One region of the Bradyrhizobium sp. USDA 4516 genome, then DNA from elsewhere that is predicted to be linked to it. Evidence: predicted binding sites of a transcription regulator. Region 1 holds the regulator's gene; the other holds the start of a gene.
The links. The regulator LexA, encoded in region 1, represses DNA repair genes until DNA is damaged. The targets are predictions, from matches to a motif close to TGTTCNNNNTGTGTTCNG.
Positions count from the first base shown of each region.

Region 1 (7,752 bases):
CCAGGAACGGTACGCGCCACGCCCATTCGTCAAAGGCCTGATTGCCGGCCCAGGTTCGGGTCAGAACGATCACCGCCAGCGACACCACGATCCCGAGCGTCGGCGAGGTTTGTAGCCAGCCCGTGTAGTAGCCGCGGCTGTCGTCCGGAACATGCTCGGCGACGTAGGTGATGGCGCCGCCATATTCGCCGCCCAGGCAGAGACCCTGGATCATCCGCAAGCCGAACAGAACGAATGCGGCCGTCAGGCCGATCGACTGATAAGTTGGGATCAGTCCGATCGCTCCCGTTCCCAGGCCCATTCCGCTCAGCGTAATGAGGAATGTATATTTGCGGCCGACCCGATCGCCCATCCATCCGAACAGGAAGGCCCCCAGCGGGCGGATCAGGAATCCCGCAGTGAACAGCGCGATCGTGCTCAGCAGGGCTGCGACGGGGTGGGATTGCTCAAAGAACTTGACCGAAAGAACGGCGGCCAGGCTGCCAAAAATATAAAAGTCGTACCATTCAATGATGTTTCCCACTGACGCAGCGACAATCACGCGGCGAAAATCGCTTGGTACTTGAATTGCCATGTGCTGCTCCTCTCAAATGCAAACGCTACTCCTCGCGTTTTTCAGCGATCTATCCGCTCGCGGAGTGCGCGTGGTGCACGGCGTTACAGGCGAGATTTGCGCGTTCGTCCGCAACGCCTGATCTCAGGGGAGTTGTGGCCACCTGAGAGGAGCTCCAGCGGCCTTCAAGTGCCGCGAGCCGTCACTGCCTCATCTCCGTCTCTTCGGGAGCGGAGGCATCAGGACAGTCTATTCCTAATGTGATCGGTATCTTAGTGAGACTTTCGGCTCGATCGATTTGACGCAGGCGGCAGCCGTGGCCCGGCGCGAGCTAGGCAAGGCGCAGGACGATCCAGATACCCGGGCGTTCCCGGTCCGTATTCTGCATCCGTTCCGCTAGTCGGGTGACGGGGCGATCCGCTAGCCTGCCGCCCGGCAGGGATCGCAAGCGGAATGGCGGAGCAGGGCACGACGCCGGGCGGCAAACGCGGCTACGCGGGGACGTGGCCGCCGCGCACGGCTGCGCCGGTCGGCGGCTTTCTCCCGGTGCGCGCCGGCATCTGGAAGCCTCTCGTCGAGACATTGCGGCAATGGGCGCGCGCCGAGGCCGGCGCTGGCCGCCTGTTGCCCTGGGTGCCGGTGGCGTTCGGCACCGGCATCGCGTTCTATTTCGCGGCCGAGCACGAGCCGGTGCTGTCGGTCGCGGCCACCGTCGCAATCCTGCTCTGCCTGCTGGCGCTGCTGCTGCGGCGGCGCAGCGTGTTTCCCGTCATCGCGCTGCTGGCCGCGGTGGCCGCGGGCTTTGCGACGGCGACCTGGAAGACGGCGCGCGTCGCTCACACGGTGCTGGCGCGGCCGATGTTCTCGGTGGCGCTGACCGGCTTCGTCGAGACGCGCGACATCCGCGAGAAGACCGATCGTTTCGTGCTGCGCGTGGTTTCGATGGAGAGCCCGCGCGACATGACGAAGCTCAATCGGGTCCGGCTCTCGGTGAAGAAGGGCACCGCGCCCGATGTCGGCAGCTTCGTTGAGTTGAAGGCGCGGCTGTTGCCGCCGCTCGGGCCGCAGCGCCCGGGCTCCTATGATTTCGGCCGTGACCTGTATTTCCAGGGCATCGGCGCCTCCGGCTTCGTGATGGGCGCCGTCAAGACCAGGGAGCCGCCTGCGACCGGCGGCTTTGCGCTGCGCTACGCCGCCTTCATGCAGGGCCTGCGCGACGCCATCGACGCGCGGATTCGCACCACGCTCGACGGCGACCAGCGCGCGATCGCGACCGCCTTGCTCACCGGCCGGCGCGACGCGATCTCGACGCCGGTCAACGATGCGATGTTCATCTCGGGACTCGGCCACGTGCTGTCGATCTCCGGCTACCACATGGCCGTGGTCGCCGGCGTCGTGTTTTTCGCGGTGCGCGCGCTGCTCGCGCTGTTTCCGGCGCTGACGGCGGGGCATCCGATCAAGAAATGGGCGGCGGCGGCCGCGCTGGTCGCCGCCGCATTCTATCTTCTGCTGTCGGGCGCCGAGGTTGCGACGCAGCGGTCGTTCTTCATGACCGCCGTGGTGCTGCTCGCCGTGATCGTCGACCGCCGCGCGATCACCTTCCGGACGCTGGCGGTGGCGGCGCTGATCGTGCTCGCGATCGCGCCGGAGGCGCTGGTGCATCCCAGTTTCCAGATGTCGTTTGCGGCAACGCTCGGGCTGGTGGCGCTGGTGCAGATCGGGCTGCCGAACCTGCTGGCGTCGCCCGACCATTCGGCAACTGCGCGGGTTGCGCTGTGGGGCGGCCGCGAGCTCACGATGCTGATGCTGGCCTCGCTGGTGGCGGGGCTGGCGACGACGCCCTATGCCGCGTTCCATTTCCACCGCGTGACGCCCTACGGGCTGCTCGCCAACCTCGCGGCGATGCCGGTGGTCTCGGCGGTCGTGATGCCGGCCGGCCTGCTCGGACTCGTCGCCATGCCATTCGGCTTCGACGGCGTGTTCTGGGCGATCATGGGTCTTGGCATCGACTGGATGATCCTGGTGACGCAATGGGTCGCCGCACTCCCGGGCGCGGTCGGCCGCATGGCGGCGTTCGGCATCGGGCCGCTGATCGCAGCGAGCGCCGGCATCATCCTGCTCGGGCTGCTGCGCACGCCGCTGCGCTGGTCAGGTGCGGTGCTGCTGCTGGTGGCCTCGGTCTGGGCGCTCAGGGTGCCGCAGCCGGACGTGCTGATCTCGGGCGACGGCCGCAATGTCGCGGTGCGTGGCGGTGATGGACGGCTGCATCTGATGCAGAGCGCCAAGGATGCATTTTTGGTCAAGGAGTGGCTGGCGGCGGACGCCGACGCGCGCACCGCCACCGATGCGTCGCTCGGCGAGGGCGTCTCGTGCGATGCCGGCGGCTGCGTGACCCAGGGACCCGGCGGCGCCTTCGTCGCGCTGGCGACCCGGCCGGAGGCGCTGGCGGACGACTGCGAGCGCGCAGCCCTGATCGTGACGGCGCGGCCGGCGCCGCAGGGCTGCGCGGCATCGGTGATCGATGCCGAGCGGCTGCGCCGCCACGGCGCGCTGGTGCTGCGAAGGATCAGGGACGGCTACGCCGTCGATGCGGTCAAGCCCGGCGGGATCGACCGGCCGTGGTCGCCGGCGGTTCCCGGCGACGGCGAGAGCGAAACGACGCTGCGCGCGCCCGCCGCCGCGCCGCGGCCTGCGGTGGATGCGACGCCGGCCGAGACCGATCTGCAGGGTGATGATTAGCCGTGGTCCGGCGAGGGGCCGCTCGGCAGCTCGAACAGGCCGAGATGGTATTCGTCGGAGTCGGGGCCGGCGTCGGGCTTCTTGACGAGGGTGAAGGAAGCCTCGGGAAATTGCTCCCAGACTTTCAGGTCGTCGGCCGTTACCGTCAGCCAACCGAACCGGAACATGTAGCGGCCCGGTTCCGTGACGCGTCCAGCCTTTTGCCATGTGACCTTATCGACCACCGCGCACGTCCTCCGTGCCCGATGATGCGCCAAGGTGCCGGCCGACGCAAATCTCCTTCAGCGCCCCGGAAGCGGGAGTCCGGGGTCGCCCGAAATTGCTTAGGTCATCCGCCGCCGAACAGCTCATTCCGCGGCGACGATGCGCTCAACCCAAAAACAGGGTTGCGAATGCGGAGGGCCGCCGCTCCACAACCTTCGGCTTCTGCTCGACCGGCGGATGCAGCGCCGGCAATTGCAGCACGCTGACGCGCTGTCCCTCGACCAGCTGGGTCACCAGCACATGGCTGCCGTCGGGGAATTCGACCGCGTCATGATGCCGATCAGGCACGTCGGGCTCGACTTCGTTGAACACGCCGACGCGATAGTTCAGCGTCTTGGTCCAGATCCAGCGGCTGTCGTAGCGAACGTTCTCGGCGAAAGCGAGCTCGGTGCCCGGCAGCATGCAGACCGCGACAGTGGGGTCATTCTCCGAAGCAAAGCCGCGGGTCGACGTGCCGCGGAACGTCGTCGTGATCAGCGTCTCTCCGACAATGGCGGGGCGCGATGCCACGGCGTGCAGACTATAGTCACACATCGGATGGCTCCTCATTTCGAGGTAGCGACCCGTGCCTCTCCTTGAGGCATTAGGGCCTCTACCAGAGTGGACGATAGCGAACGAGCGTCTGCTCGTTTCTGGGCGATTGTACGACTGGTCCGAGATCGCTCCGATCACAAACACGCGACGCTGCGCGAGAGGTATCGGAGCGCATCGGGCAGGCCGTACGCTACACTATCATGCAAGGAACGATCCGACGTGTTGCTCGTTCCCGGCCGCCGCAAGTATTTGCAATTCAGTATTTGCGATAAAGGCCGATCAGCTTGCCCTGGATGCGGACCCGGTTCGGCGGCAGGATGCGCACTTCATAGGCGGTGTTGGCCGGCTCGAGCGCGATCGATGCGCCGCGGCGGCGGAAGCGCTTCAGGGTGGCTTCCTCCTCGTCGATCAGCGCCACCACGATGTCGCCGGTATTGGCGACGTCGTTGCGCTGGATCAGCGCCATGTCGCCGTCGAGGATACCGGCATCGACCATCGAGTCGCCGCGCACCTCGAGCGCATAGTGCTCGCCGGCACCGAGCATGTCGGGCGGCACGCTGATGGTGTGGCTGCGGGTCTGCAGCGCCTCGATCGGCGTACCGGCGGCGATCCGGCCCATCACGGGGACCGCGACCGGACGGTTGCCGTCGTCCTCGGCAATCGGCGGCGTGCTGGCGCGCCGGCCGAGGGTGCCTTCGATGACGCTGGGCGTGAAGCCGCGGCGGCCGTTGCCGCCGCCGGCCGAGAGTTCGGGCAGCTTGATGACCTCGATGGCGCGGGCGCGGTTCGGCAGGCGGCGGATGAAACCGCGTTCCTCCAGCGCAGTGATCAGGCGGTGGATACCGGACTTCGAGCGCAGGTCGAGCGCATCCTTCATCTCGTCGAAGGAGGGCGGTACGCCGGCCTCTTTCAGACGTTCATTGATGAAACGCAGTAGTTCGTACTGTTTGCGCGTGAGCATCTCGAGTATTCCCCCGGTTGATAGCGTCGTTCGATTCCGAGACTCTTCTGGTGGGGCCTGCAGGCCGGGCCTGACCTCAGGAGCATGTGCTCGATGCACCTGCTTCCACGCGGCTTCCCGATTGTAGACACCAGTACTCGAAACAAATCATGAACGGACACTATATGTTCGATATGTGTTCCGCAACCACTTAATTTCCGGTGAACGCGTCGGGCAACGCACAATCGGCGGGGCGCGAAAACCCTATTCGGGCAGTGTCAGAATCTCGCATTCGCTGCCCTTGACGGCAGCTGCCGCAAACGGCGGACGCACGAGAAGTGCCCGTGCCGCAGCGAGATTCCCGAGCAGCGACGAGTCCTGCTGCGTCACCGGCGTTGCGATCAGCGTGCCGTCCTCGCGCGCTTCGAGCCGCGCACGCAGATAGTCCTCGCGCTGGTCGTTGGCGGCGAGGTCGCGGCCGAGCAGGGCGCTCGCGCGGCGATGATGAATCACTTTCCGGCCGCTCAGCGCCCGAATCAACGGCACCAGGAACAGGAAGGCGCAGACATAGGACGACACCGGATTGCCGGGCAGACCGATCACCCGCATCGCGCCGAGCCGGCCATGCATCATCGGCTTGCCGGGCCGCATCGCAATCCGCCAGAACGCCATCTCGACGCCCTCGGCTTCCAGCGACCGCTTGACGAGATCGTGGTCGCCGACCGAGGCGCCGCCTGTCGTGATGAGGACATCGGCGCCGGCCTCGCGTGCCCGGCGGATGCCCGCCGTGGTCGCCTCTACCGTGTCGGCGGCAACGCCGAGGTCGAGGGTCTCGGCGCCTTCGGCGCGCGCCAGCGCCCGCAGCGCGTAGCCGTTGGAATAGACGATCTGGCCGGGACCGGGCTGCGAGCCCGGCATCACCAGCTCGTCGCCGGTCGCCAGCACCGCGACCTTCGGGCGGCGGCGCACCGCAAGTTCCGGATAGTTCATGGCGGCCGCCAGCGACAGCGCGCGGTCGGACAGGCGGCTGCCGCCGGCGAGCAGCACCTCGCCCTCACGGAAGTCGACCCCGGCCGGGCGGATGTGCCGCCCGACGCTGGCGGCCTCCGAGATCGTGATGTGGTCGCCGTCGACGGCGGTGTCTTCCTGGATGATCACAGCGTCGGCGCCATTGGGGATCACGCCGCCGGTGAAGATCCGCACCGCCTCGCCGGCGCCGACCGTCCGCTCGAACGGCCGTCCGGCGGCGACTTCGCCGATCACCTTGAGCCGGGCCTTTAGATCGGCCGCATCGGCGGCGCGCACTGCATAGCCGTCCATCGCCGACATCGGCTGCGGCGGCTGGGTGCGGAGCGCCGCGAGGTCGTGCGCAAGCGTGCGGTGGTAGGCGGCATCGAGCGCGACCATCTCCTCCGGCAGCGGTTCGGCGCCGGCGAGGACGGCGGACAGGGCATCGGCAACCGGCATCAGGGCCACGCTCAGAGCTCCTCAATTCCTAAGTTTCAATACCAAGTGCGGTCAAAGCCCTTGCCACGTCATCCGTCGACGTCACGTGGATAGCATGAAGGCCGCGCGCCCGCGCACCTTCGATATTGGCGGCCAGGTCGTCGAAAAACAGGATCTGCGACGCCGGCACGCCGATGGCTTTTACCACATGATCATAGGCCTCGGCGTCGGGTTTGCGGAAGCCGATGCTCGAGGACAGGAAGACGTTGCGGAAATGGCTGAGCAGCTCGGCGTGCGTGACCGAGAAATGCGCGACATGGGCCGGATTGGTGTTGGAGAAGGCGTAGAGCGGCATCCGCTTGGCGGCCGCCGCGAGCAGCGGGGCGATGCCCGGCATCTCGCCGGTGAAGATCGCGTTCCAGCCTTCGAGGAACTGGGCGTCCGTGATGTTGATGCCGAGCGTTTGGCGCAGGCTTTCGAAGAACGCTGTGTCGTCGATCCGGCCGATCTCGTGATGCTTGAAACTGTCGTCGACGACAAAGCGCGTGGCGAGCTCGGCAGGCGCACAGCCGGCATGCTGCGCCCAGCGCGCCATCACCCTGTCAAAGTTGATGTCGAGCACGACGCGGCCGATATCGAACAGCAGCACGTCGACGGAGTTGGGAGTGAATTGCGAGGTCATTGCATGAAACCGTGTACGAGAATGGCGGCCAGGCGGCAATGTCCTCGATTTCAGTGACCGGTGTGTGGATTGTACGTGGCGTTGCATTCATCGCGAGACTGTTCCCGCGCACACCACCGTCGTCCCGGCGAAGGCCGGACCCATAACCACCGCATTTGATCAGGAACGGGATCGTGGCCGCAGCGTCGCGCAACAATTGAGATTTGGGGTAATGGGTCCCGGCCTTCGCCGGGACGACGGCGGGTGTCGTCGCTTGTGCGTCAAACATCCGTATTCTCGCGACATGATCTGTCCGAGCCTTGCTCTTCGTTTCACCCTATATTTTTGCTACGGGGCTTGGCTTGCCGCGTCGGGCAACTCAGTGGCACGCGCGCGCGCTTTCAGGGTACCAAGCGACTTGATGCCTGCCGGCGGCTTGGTGCCCGCCGGCGTCGCTCTCACAGCCTGGACAGTGCCAGGCCGAGGTAACCGATCAGCGCACCGGTGCTGAGAATGATGACGACGAGCGCCTGTTCCGAGCGTGCTTGCAAGGTTTTCCGGGTCACGGCGGGGACGCTCCGTCTTTCGAGATCATGCGGTCCAACGAACAGCATC
Region 1 is NZ_JBSRXT010000001.1:7,759,734-7,767,485, reverse strand. Features, by position in the region: gene ACVI1L_RS35800 (MFS transporter) at 1-574, opposite strand, end outside; gene ACVI1L_RS35795 (ComEC/Rec2 family competence protein) at 1,007-3,292, shown strand; gene ACVI1L_RS35790 (hypothetical protein) at 3,289-3,516, opposite strand; gene ACVI1L_RS35785 (hypothetical protein) at 3,662-4,090, opposite strand; gene lexA (transcriptional repressor LexA) at 4,347-5,051, opposite strand; gene ACVI1L_RS35775 (molybdopterin molybdotransferase MoeA) at 5,295-6,506, opposite strand; gene ACVI1L_RS35770 (HAD family hydrolase) at 6,526-7,158, opposite strand; gene ACVI1L_RS35765 (hypothetical protein) at 7,596-7,751, opposite strand.

Region 2 (7,752 bases), 3.3 Mb from region 1:
TGTCACGCGAGCCGGCCGCGCCGCCCTCGGCATGCGAGGTGCTCTTCACCGTGTAGGCGGAATTGAAATCGCCGACGATCTCGGCATGGCTCTGCATCGTCATGCCGGCGACGCTGCAGACGCTGTCGCTGACATAGCCGGTCGCGGTCTTCTGGATATCCTGCTTCGAGCAGACTTCCTTGGCCATCGGCGAGGCCGCCGCGCTCATCTCCTTGTCGGTGGTCTCGTCGGTGCAGTGCTGCATGGTGATTTCGGGCATCGGCCCGCCGGTGCGCACCATCTTCATCTCCCACAGACCGGCCTTGCGGATCGGCAGGTCGACGGCACTTGCGGCGCCAGCGGACAGGACAAGGCACACAGCCGAACCAAGCAAGGCAAGCTGTCGGGTCATGCGGTCGGCTCCCGGCTGAACGATCGAAAGATCCGGTGCGCGCTCAGTAGAGCGTGCGCAGCGGCCTCTGGGCTGCGCCATAGGGCACCCAGCGACAGGCGAAAGAGATGTAGCCGCCCGGATAGTTCTGCATCGCAAGGAACTTAACCACCTTGCCGTAGGAGGCGCAGTGATCGACTGCGAGTTGCCGGGCGTCGCTCTGGGTCGCCAGCGTATAGGCGATGATACCGCCGGTATCATTGCCCTTGAACGGCGGTACCGGCTGCATCCAATCCGCCCGCGCCGGCACAACGGCCAGCATCCCGCAAACGGCAACCAGGCACGCGGCCAATTTCCTTCGCATCGCAGACTCCATTTCGCTTCGAGCCAACATAGAGTGCGCCGGCGACCGTGAAAAGAACGAGCCGGCTCCCCAAAGTGGACTTCTCCGCAGGTGTTGCCGCCCTGCACTTGACCTTGCCGGGGCTTCGCGGCACCGTCCGCGGCATCGGATAATCGGGTGGATTCCCATGCGCAACCTGTTCAACTCCCGCAATAAACTCGGCCGCAAGCTCGGCCTCGGCGCCGCACTCGCGGTCGGCCTGCTGGCTTTCGGGGGTACGGCCCAGGCCGCCAATCCGCTCGAAATGAACTTCTGGCTGTCCGGCCCGCGCTATGACGGCAATGTGGCCCCATGCGAGAAGGCCCTGACGGTCATCAGCACGCAATTCCAGGAAAAGGAAGCCACCTTCTGGAATTCGCCGCTCGTGATCACCGGCTTCAACGGGATTCACGAAACCGCCTTCCGCCCCTGGCAGTCCGACAATATCCCGCGCCGTTATTGCACGGGCGAGGCGATGCTGAGCGACGGCAAAGTGCGCAAGGTGCACTATTCGATCATCGAGGACGGCGGCTTTGCCAGCATCAATCAGGGCGTCGAATGGTGCGTCGCGGGGCTCGACCGCAACTGGACCTATAACCCGTCCTGCAAGGCCGCGCGGCCCTGATCTCCGACCAGATTGCTAAAGCAGGAGCCGCCGCCATTTGGACGGCGGCTTTTTGTTCTTGAAATGTTCTCGCGGCCTGCTAGGCTCTGGGCGGTCGAGTGAGGGAGCGTTTTGATGCCTCGGTTGGACACGATTTCCCGATTTTTGATTTCGGTTGCCATTATTCTGTGCGGTGCGGTCGGGGCGTCGGCCCAGGATCGCCGCCAGAATGCGCCCGGTGAGTTCGATTTCTATGTGCTGTCGCTGTCGTGGTCGCCCTCGTTCTGCGAGGCGGCGAGCGAGCGCGGCAACAACGGCCGCGGCACGCAGGCGCAATGCGGCGGACGGCCCTATTCCTTCGTGGTGCACGGCCTGTGGCCGCAATATGAGCGGGGCTTTCCGGAATACTGCCAGCGGCCTTCGCCGCGACTCGCCCGCAGCATCATGAGCTCGATGCTCGACCTGATGCCGGCGCCCGGGCTGATCTACAACGAGTGGGACAAGCACGGCACCTGCTCCGGTCTCGGCGAGCGCGCCTATTTCGAAGCCATCCGCAAGGCCCGCGCCACGGTGAAGATCCCCGAGGAATTCCTGCAATTGTCGGAGCCGAAGACGGTCGCGCCCGACGAGCTGGAGACGGCATTCATCAAGGTCAATCCGGGCCTCAGCAACTCCGCGATCTCGGTGACCTGCGACAGCAAGCGGCTCAGCGAGGTGCGGATCTGCCTCAGCAAGGATCTGCAATTCCGCTCCTGCGAGGAAATCGACCGCCGCGCCTGCCGCCGCGATCAGGTGCTGATGCCGCCGGTTCGCGGCGGCTGAAACTCTGGGTCATGGCCGGCAGACCCGCGCTGCGCGTCGTCGCGCAGCATGTCCCGGCCACCTGCGCCATCGCGAAACAAGCAAGATAAGGCGCAGATGCCTGGGAGCCGGCTACGCCAAGGCTTCGCCGAGCTCGGACGTTACCCCCGCCGAAGCTTTAGCGAAGGCCGGGACAAGCCCGGGCATGACGAGTACAACATGCGCACCCTTTGGGAGCGCAGCACGATCATCACATGAACTACCGTCACGCCTTTCATGCCGGCAGCTTTGCCGACGTCATCAAGCACATCGTGCTGGTGCGCATGCTCACCTATCTGCAGGACAAGCCGGCGCCGTTCCGCGTCATCGACACCCATGCCGGCGCCGGTCTCTATGATTTGACGTCGAGCGAAGCGCAGCGCGGCGGCGAATGGCTCACCGGCATCGCGCGGCTGATGCAGGCGCGGCTCTCCGACCAGGCATTGCCGCTGATCGCGCCCTATCTCGACATCGTCAGAGCATTCAATCCGAAAGGCGAGCTGAAAGCCTATCCTGGTTCGCCGTTGATCGCGCGGGCGCTGCTGCGTCCGCAAGATCGCCTCACCGCCTGCGAGATCGAACCGACGGCGCGCAAACAACTGATCGACGCGCTGCGACGCGACGCGCAAGCGCGCGTCGTCGATCTCGACGGCTGGATGGCGCTGCCCGCATTCGTGCCGCCGAACGAACGGCGCGGCCTGGTGCTGATCGATCCGCCGTTCGAAGCGAAGGACGAGTTCGAGCGGCTGGCCAGTGCTTTCACGGAAGCGTACGCGAAGTGGCCGACCGGCTCGTATCTTTTGTGGTACCCCGTAAAAACCCGGAGAGCCACCGATGAGCTAACGCGCAGTGTGGCTGCTGCAGCAGCAAGCAGCCGGCCCGCCGGCAAATGCCTGCGATTGGAATTCAGTGTGGCACCGCAAGAAGCAGGCGCAGGCCTCGTTTCCACAGGGCTTTTGCTGGTGAATCCGCCGTGGACGCTGGCGAATGAGTTGAAGATCATCCTGCCCGAACTCGAGAAGCCGCTCGGTCAAGGCGGCGCGGGACGCTTCAGACTCGAGACGCCTAAACCATGATCGACAACCTCCTACTGAAAAGTTCAATTTTGAGCATAGGCAATTTGCGCGGAACCGTATTATGCTCATCCTGTTACGACTGGCTTTACGTTCCGCTTCCGCGAATGGTTGCGGCGGAGTGACAAGGCCGAAATAAATCCAGGCAGACCGGCGGCGTGACGCCGGCCTGTTCAGGTGGCCAAGCTTCCGACAAGCGAATGTCGGTCAACCGCTACGCGGCGTGCGCGTAGCGGTGGAGCAATACGGGGGAGGAGTTTCCCGATGGCCATGACTGGGACAGTCAAGTTCTTCAACGGAGAGCGTGGCTACGGCTTCATCAAGCCTGATGATGGCGGCCGCGATGTGTTCGTTCACATCACAGCTGTCGAGCGTGCAGGATTGAAGGACCTGACTGAAGGACAACGCATTACGTTCGAGGTTGAGCCCGACAAGAAGGGCAAGGGCCCGAAGGCGGTCAACCTGGTGGTCTCATGACGAGCGCTCGCGATGCGCGGCTCGGAATGAACACCGAATGAGGCGTTGCGTGTGAGTTGGCTGCCGAGCGCGTGGCTGGCGCTCGCTGGATGACCACCTGCATGATGCGGACGCGACCGGCGGAGCCGCATATCCCACACGTGCGGCCCACCGATTGGATTCGCGCACGCCGCGGCATGCATGTCGCATGCGCGACGTTGAGATCATCAACACAAAGAAAAACCCGGCCGCGCAAGGCGCGGCCGGGAGTTGATGGTTGACGTTTTCTTGTTCTCAGAAGTGATAGTTGATGCCGGCGCGAACCAGGCTGAAGCTGTAGCCGTTCGACACACCACCGGTGATCGTGAAATTGCTGTTGGCAAGGTCGACGTAGAGATACTCGATCTTGGCGCTCCAGTGCGGGGCAAAGCCCATTTCGGCGCCGGCACCGACGGTGAAGCCCGCATTGGTGTGGCTCTCCGTGATGCCGAACGTCTCGCCGCGCAGTTCGCCGAAGGCGAGACCGCCGGTCGCGTAGAACAGCACGTTATTGACCGCATAGCCGGCGCGGCCGCGCACCGTGCCGAACCACGGGTTGGAGAACTTCCACGGCGCGAACCGGTCGTCGGCTGTGGTGCCCTGGATATCGGCCTCGATACCGAACACCCAGGGGGAGCCGTTCTGGAAGTTGTAGCCGGCCTGTACACCGCCGACGAAACCGGACGGCTTGGTCGGGTTGTTCTCCACCGAGCCCCAGCCATAGCCGACATTGCCGCCGAGATAGGGGCCGGCCCAGCTATAGGCATTGAGCGGCTGATAGACGGTATAGGGCGATCCGTAATTGAGGTCGGCCGACGCGGCCGAGGTCGTCCAGCCTGCAACGATCAGTGCCAGCGCACGCGCAACAAACCGGGTCATTGGTACTCTCCAGAACGCAACTGCCGCAGCCCGCCGGCGAGGGCCGGCGTGGTTACGGAATTCCACTTTTTTCGCTAAGGTTTATCGAGAGTTTTAAGTTAAAGGGCTGTTAAGCCGGGTTACCGGCCCGCTCATCAGTCTTAACAAGGTGTTACGCACCCCCTCCCGGCGCCCGTGCGGGGCCGGTAACCTCCTGCAATCGAGGTGCTTTTTGTAGGTGCCGTCAACGCTGGCGACCGCTCGCCCAAGCACTTAGTTTACGGCCCATGGTTCACGATTCTCCCGAGCGCCCGACGCCGGCCCCCAAGGTTGACTCCAAGGCTGCCCCCAAGCCACGGCGCGGTTCGAAGTCCGACCTGCCGCAGGACGATCTGACGCTCGATACAAGCGACGTCGATCCCGAAACCTCCGCCGCCGAGGAGGAGGACGAGGCGCGCCTGCCCGAGACTTCGGAGGACGCCGCCGAGGCGGTCGCCGAGGGCACGCTCTCGGTCGGGCATGCCGCGATCGAGAACGCGGTCCGCCTCGCCCCGACCTCGCCCGGCGTCTACCGCATGCTCAACGCCGCCAACGACGTGCTCTATGTCGGCAAGGCGAAGAACGTCAAAAAGCGGCTGTCGTCCTATGCGCGGGCCAACGCGCCGCTGCCGGCGCGCATCCTGCGCATGATCGCGGCGACCACGCAGGTCGAGATCGTCTCGACCATGACCGAGACCGAGGCGCTGCTGCTCGAAGCCAATCTGATCAAGCAGCTCCGTCCGCGCTTCAATGTGCAGCTGCGCGACGACAAGTCGTTTCCCTATATTCTGATCACCGGCGACCATTGGGCGCCGCAGATCCTCAAGCATCGCGGCGCGCAGTCGCGGCCCGGGCGCTATTTCGGCCCGTTCGCCAACGCAGGCGCAGTCAACCGCACCATCACGGCGCTGCAGCGCGCGTTTCTGATCCGCTCCTGCACCGACGGCTTCTTCGAAAGCCGCAGCCGGCCCTGCCTGCTCTATCAGATCAAGCGCTGCGCCGGCCCCTGCACGCGCGAGATCGACTTCCCCGGCTATAGCGAACTGGTGCGCGAGGCGACCGAATTCCTCTCCGGCCGCAGCCACGCCGTGAAGGAACTGCTCGCGGCCGAGATGGAGAAGGCCTCCGGCGAGCTCGAGTTCGAAACCGCGGCGCTGTACCGCGACCGTCTCGCGGCGCTGTCGGCGATCCAGTCGCAGCAGGGCATCAATCCGCGCACGGTCGAAGAGGCCGATGTGTTCGCAATCCACCAGGAGGGCGGCTACTCCTGCGTCGAGGTGTTCTTCTTCCGCACCGGCCAGAACTGGGGCAACCGCGCCTATTTCCCGAAGGCCGAGAAGAGCTTCACGCCCGAGGAGGTGCTGTCCTCGTTCCTCGCGCAATTCTACGACGACAAGCCGCCGCCGAAGCTGATCCTGCTCTCGCACGAGATCGAGGAAAGCGCGTTGCTCGCCGACGCGCTGTCGGTCAAGGCCGGATCCAAGATCGAGGTCACCGTGCCGAAGCGCGGCGAGAAGAAGGAGCTGATCGGCCACGCCCTCACCAACGCGCGCGAGGCGCTCGGGCGCAAGCTCGCCGATACCGCGACGCAAAGCCGGCTGCTGGAGGGCATGGTCTCGACGCTCGGCCTGCCGCACACACCCAAGCGGATCGAGGTCTACGACAACAGCCACATCCAGGGCACCAACGCGGTCGGCGCGATGATCGTGGCGGGACCCGACGGGTTCATGAAGAACCAGTACCGCAAGTTCAACATCAAGTCCGAAGGGCTGACGCCGGGCGACGATTACGGAATGATGCGCGAGGTGCTGGAACGTCGCTTCAAGCGGTTGCTGAAGCCGCCGGAGGGCGAGGCCGCTGCCAAGACGAAGGCGGATGACGATTCGTTCCCGCAATGGCCCGACCTCGTCATCATCGACGGCGGCCGCGGCCAGCTCAACGCGGTCCGGGAGATCTTCCAGAATCTCGGGCTGACCGAGGTCTCGCTGATGGCGGTGGCCAAGGGTCCGGAGCGCGATGCCGGGCGCGAAACCCTGTTCATGCCCGACCGCGAGGCCATCAAGCTGGAGCCCCGCGACCCGGTGCTGTATTTCATCCAGCGGCTGCGCGACGAGGCCCACCGCTTCGTGATCGGCTCGCATCGCAAGCTGCGCAAGAAGGACATCCGCGAGGCCGGACTGCAGGAGATCCCGGGCATCGGCCCGTCCCGCAAGCGTGCCTTGCTGCACCACTTCGGAACGCTCAAGGAGATCGAGCGGGCCTCGATCGCCGACCTCGGCAAGGTTCCCGGCGTCAGCGCCGAGAGTGCGCGCAAGATTTTCGAGTTTTTCCACGCCCAGCCGGGTTAAACCAAAGGCGAGTCATCAGGGCGTCGCCTGCGACAGGGCATCTAGGGCATGATGCGGAAAAGTGTGAGGCAGTTATCCGAAAAGATCATGCTTAAACAACGAGCTAAGGCGCTATGACGATGCAGCGCAATCTGGTCGCGCTTGACGCGTCCGCACGGTTGACCTTCTCGCTTCAGCGGTATTGGTAGAACGGATGAACATCGCCACGACCCGGGGACAGACCAAGACCATGTCCCTCCCGAATATCCTGACCTACGCCCGGATCGCCGCGATCCCCGTGGTGATCGGCTGCGTCTACTGGCAATCGATCCTGGACGGCCCGTTGTGGCTGCGCTGGGTGGCGCTGGCCGTGTTCATTGCGGCGGGAATCACCGACTATCTCGACGGCTATTATGCCCGGATCTGGGACCAGCAGTCCGCCTTCGGCCGGATGCTCGATCCGATCGCCGACAAGCTCCTGGTCGCCTCCAGCCTTCTGATGCTGGCCGCCGACAATTCGATCCATGGCTGGACGCTGTGGGCGGCGATCGTGATCCTGTGCCGCGAGATCCTGGTCTCGGGCCTGCGCGAATATCTCGCAGGGCTCAGGGTCAGCGTTCCCGTCACCAAGCTGGCGAAATGGAAGACGACGATCCAGCTGGTGGCGATCGGCTTTCTGATTGCCGGCGAAGCGGGCGAGCAGGTCTTCCCGGCCACCACCCTGATCGGCATCGTGCTGCTCTGGATGTCGGCTATCTTCACGA
Region 2 is NZ_JBSRXT010000001.1:4,436,758-4,444,509, reverse strand. Features, by position in the region: gene ACVI1L_RS20635 (DUF3617 domain-containing protein) at 1-391, opposite strand, end outside; gene ACVI1L_RS20630 (hypothetical protein) at 435-734, opposite strand; gene ACVI1L_RS20625 (hypothetical protein) at 901-1,377, shown strand; gene ACVI1L_RS20620 (ribonuclease T2 family protein) at 1,492-2,178, shown strand; gene ACVI1L_RS20615 (23S rRNA (adenine(2030)-N(6))-methyltransferase RlmJ) at 2,412-3,272, shown strand; gene ACVI1L_RS20610 (cold-shock protein) at 3,534-3,746, shown strand; gene ACVI1L_RS20605 (outer membrane protein) at 4,020-4,643, opposite strand; gene uvrC (excinuclease ABC subunit UvrC) at 4,910-7,009, shown strand; gene pgsA (CDP-diacylglycerol--glycerol-3-phosphate 3-phosphatidyltransferase) at 7,203-7,752, shown strand, end outside.
Region 2: a site for LexA is predicted at 1,431-1,448, ahead of ACVI1L_RS20620 (ribonuclease T2 family protein). Genes of this name have one in related genera too.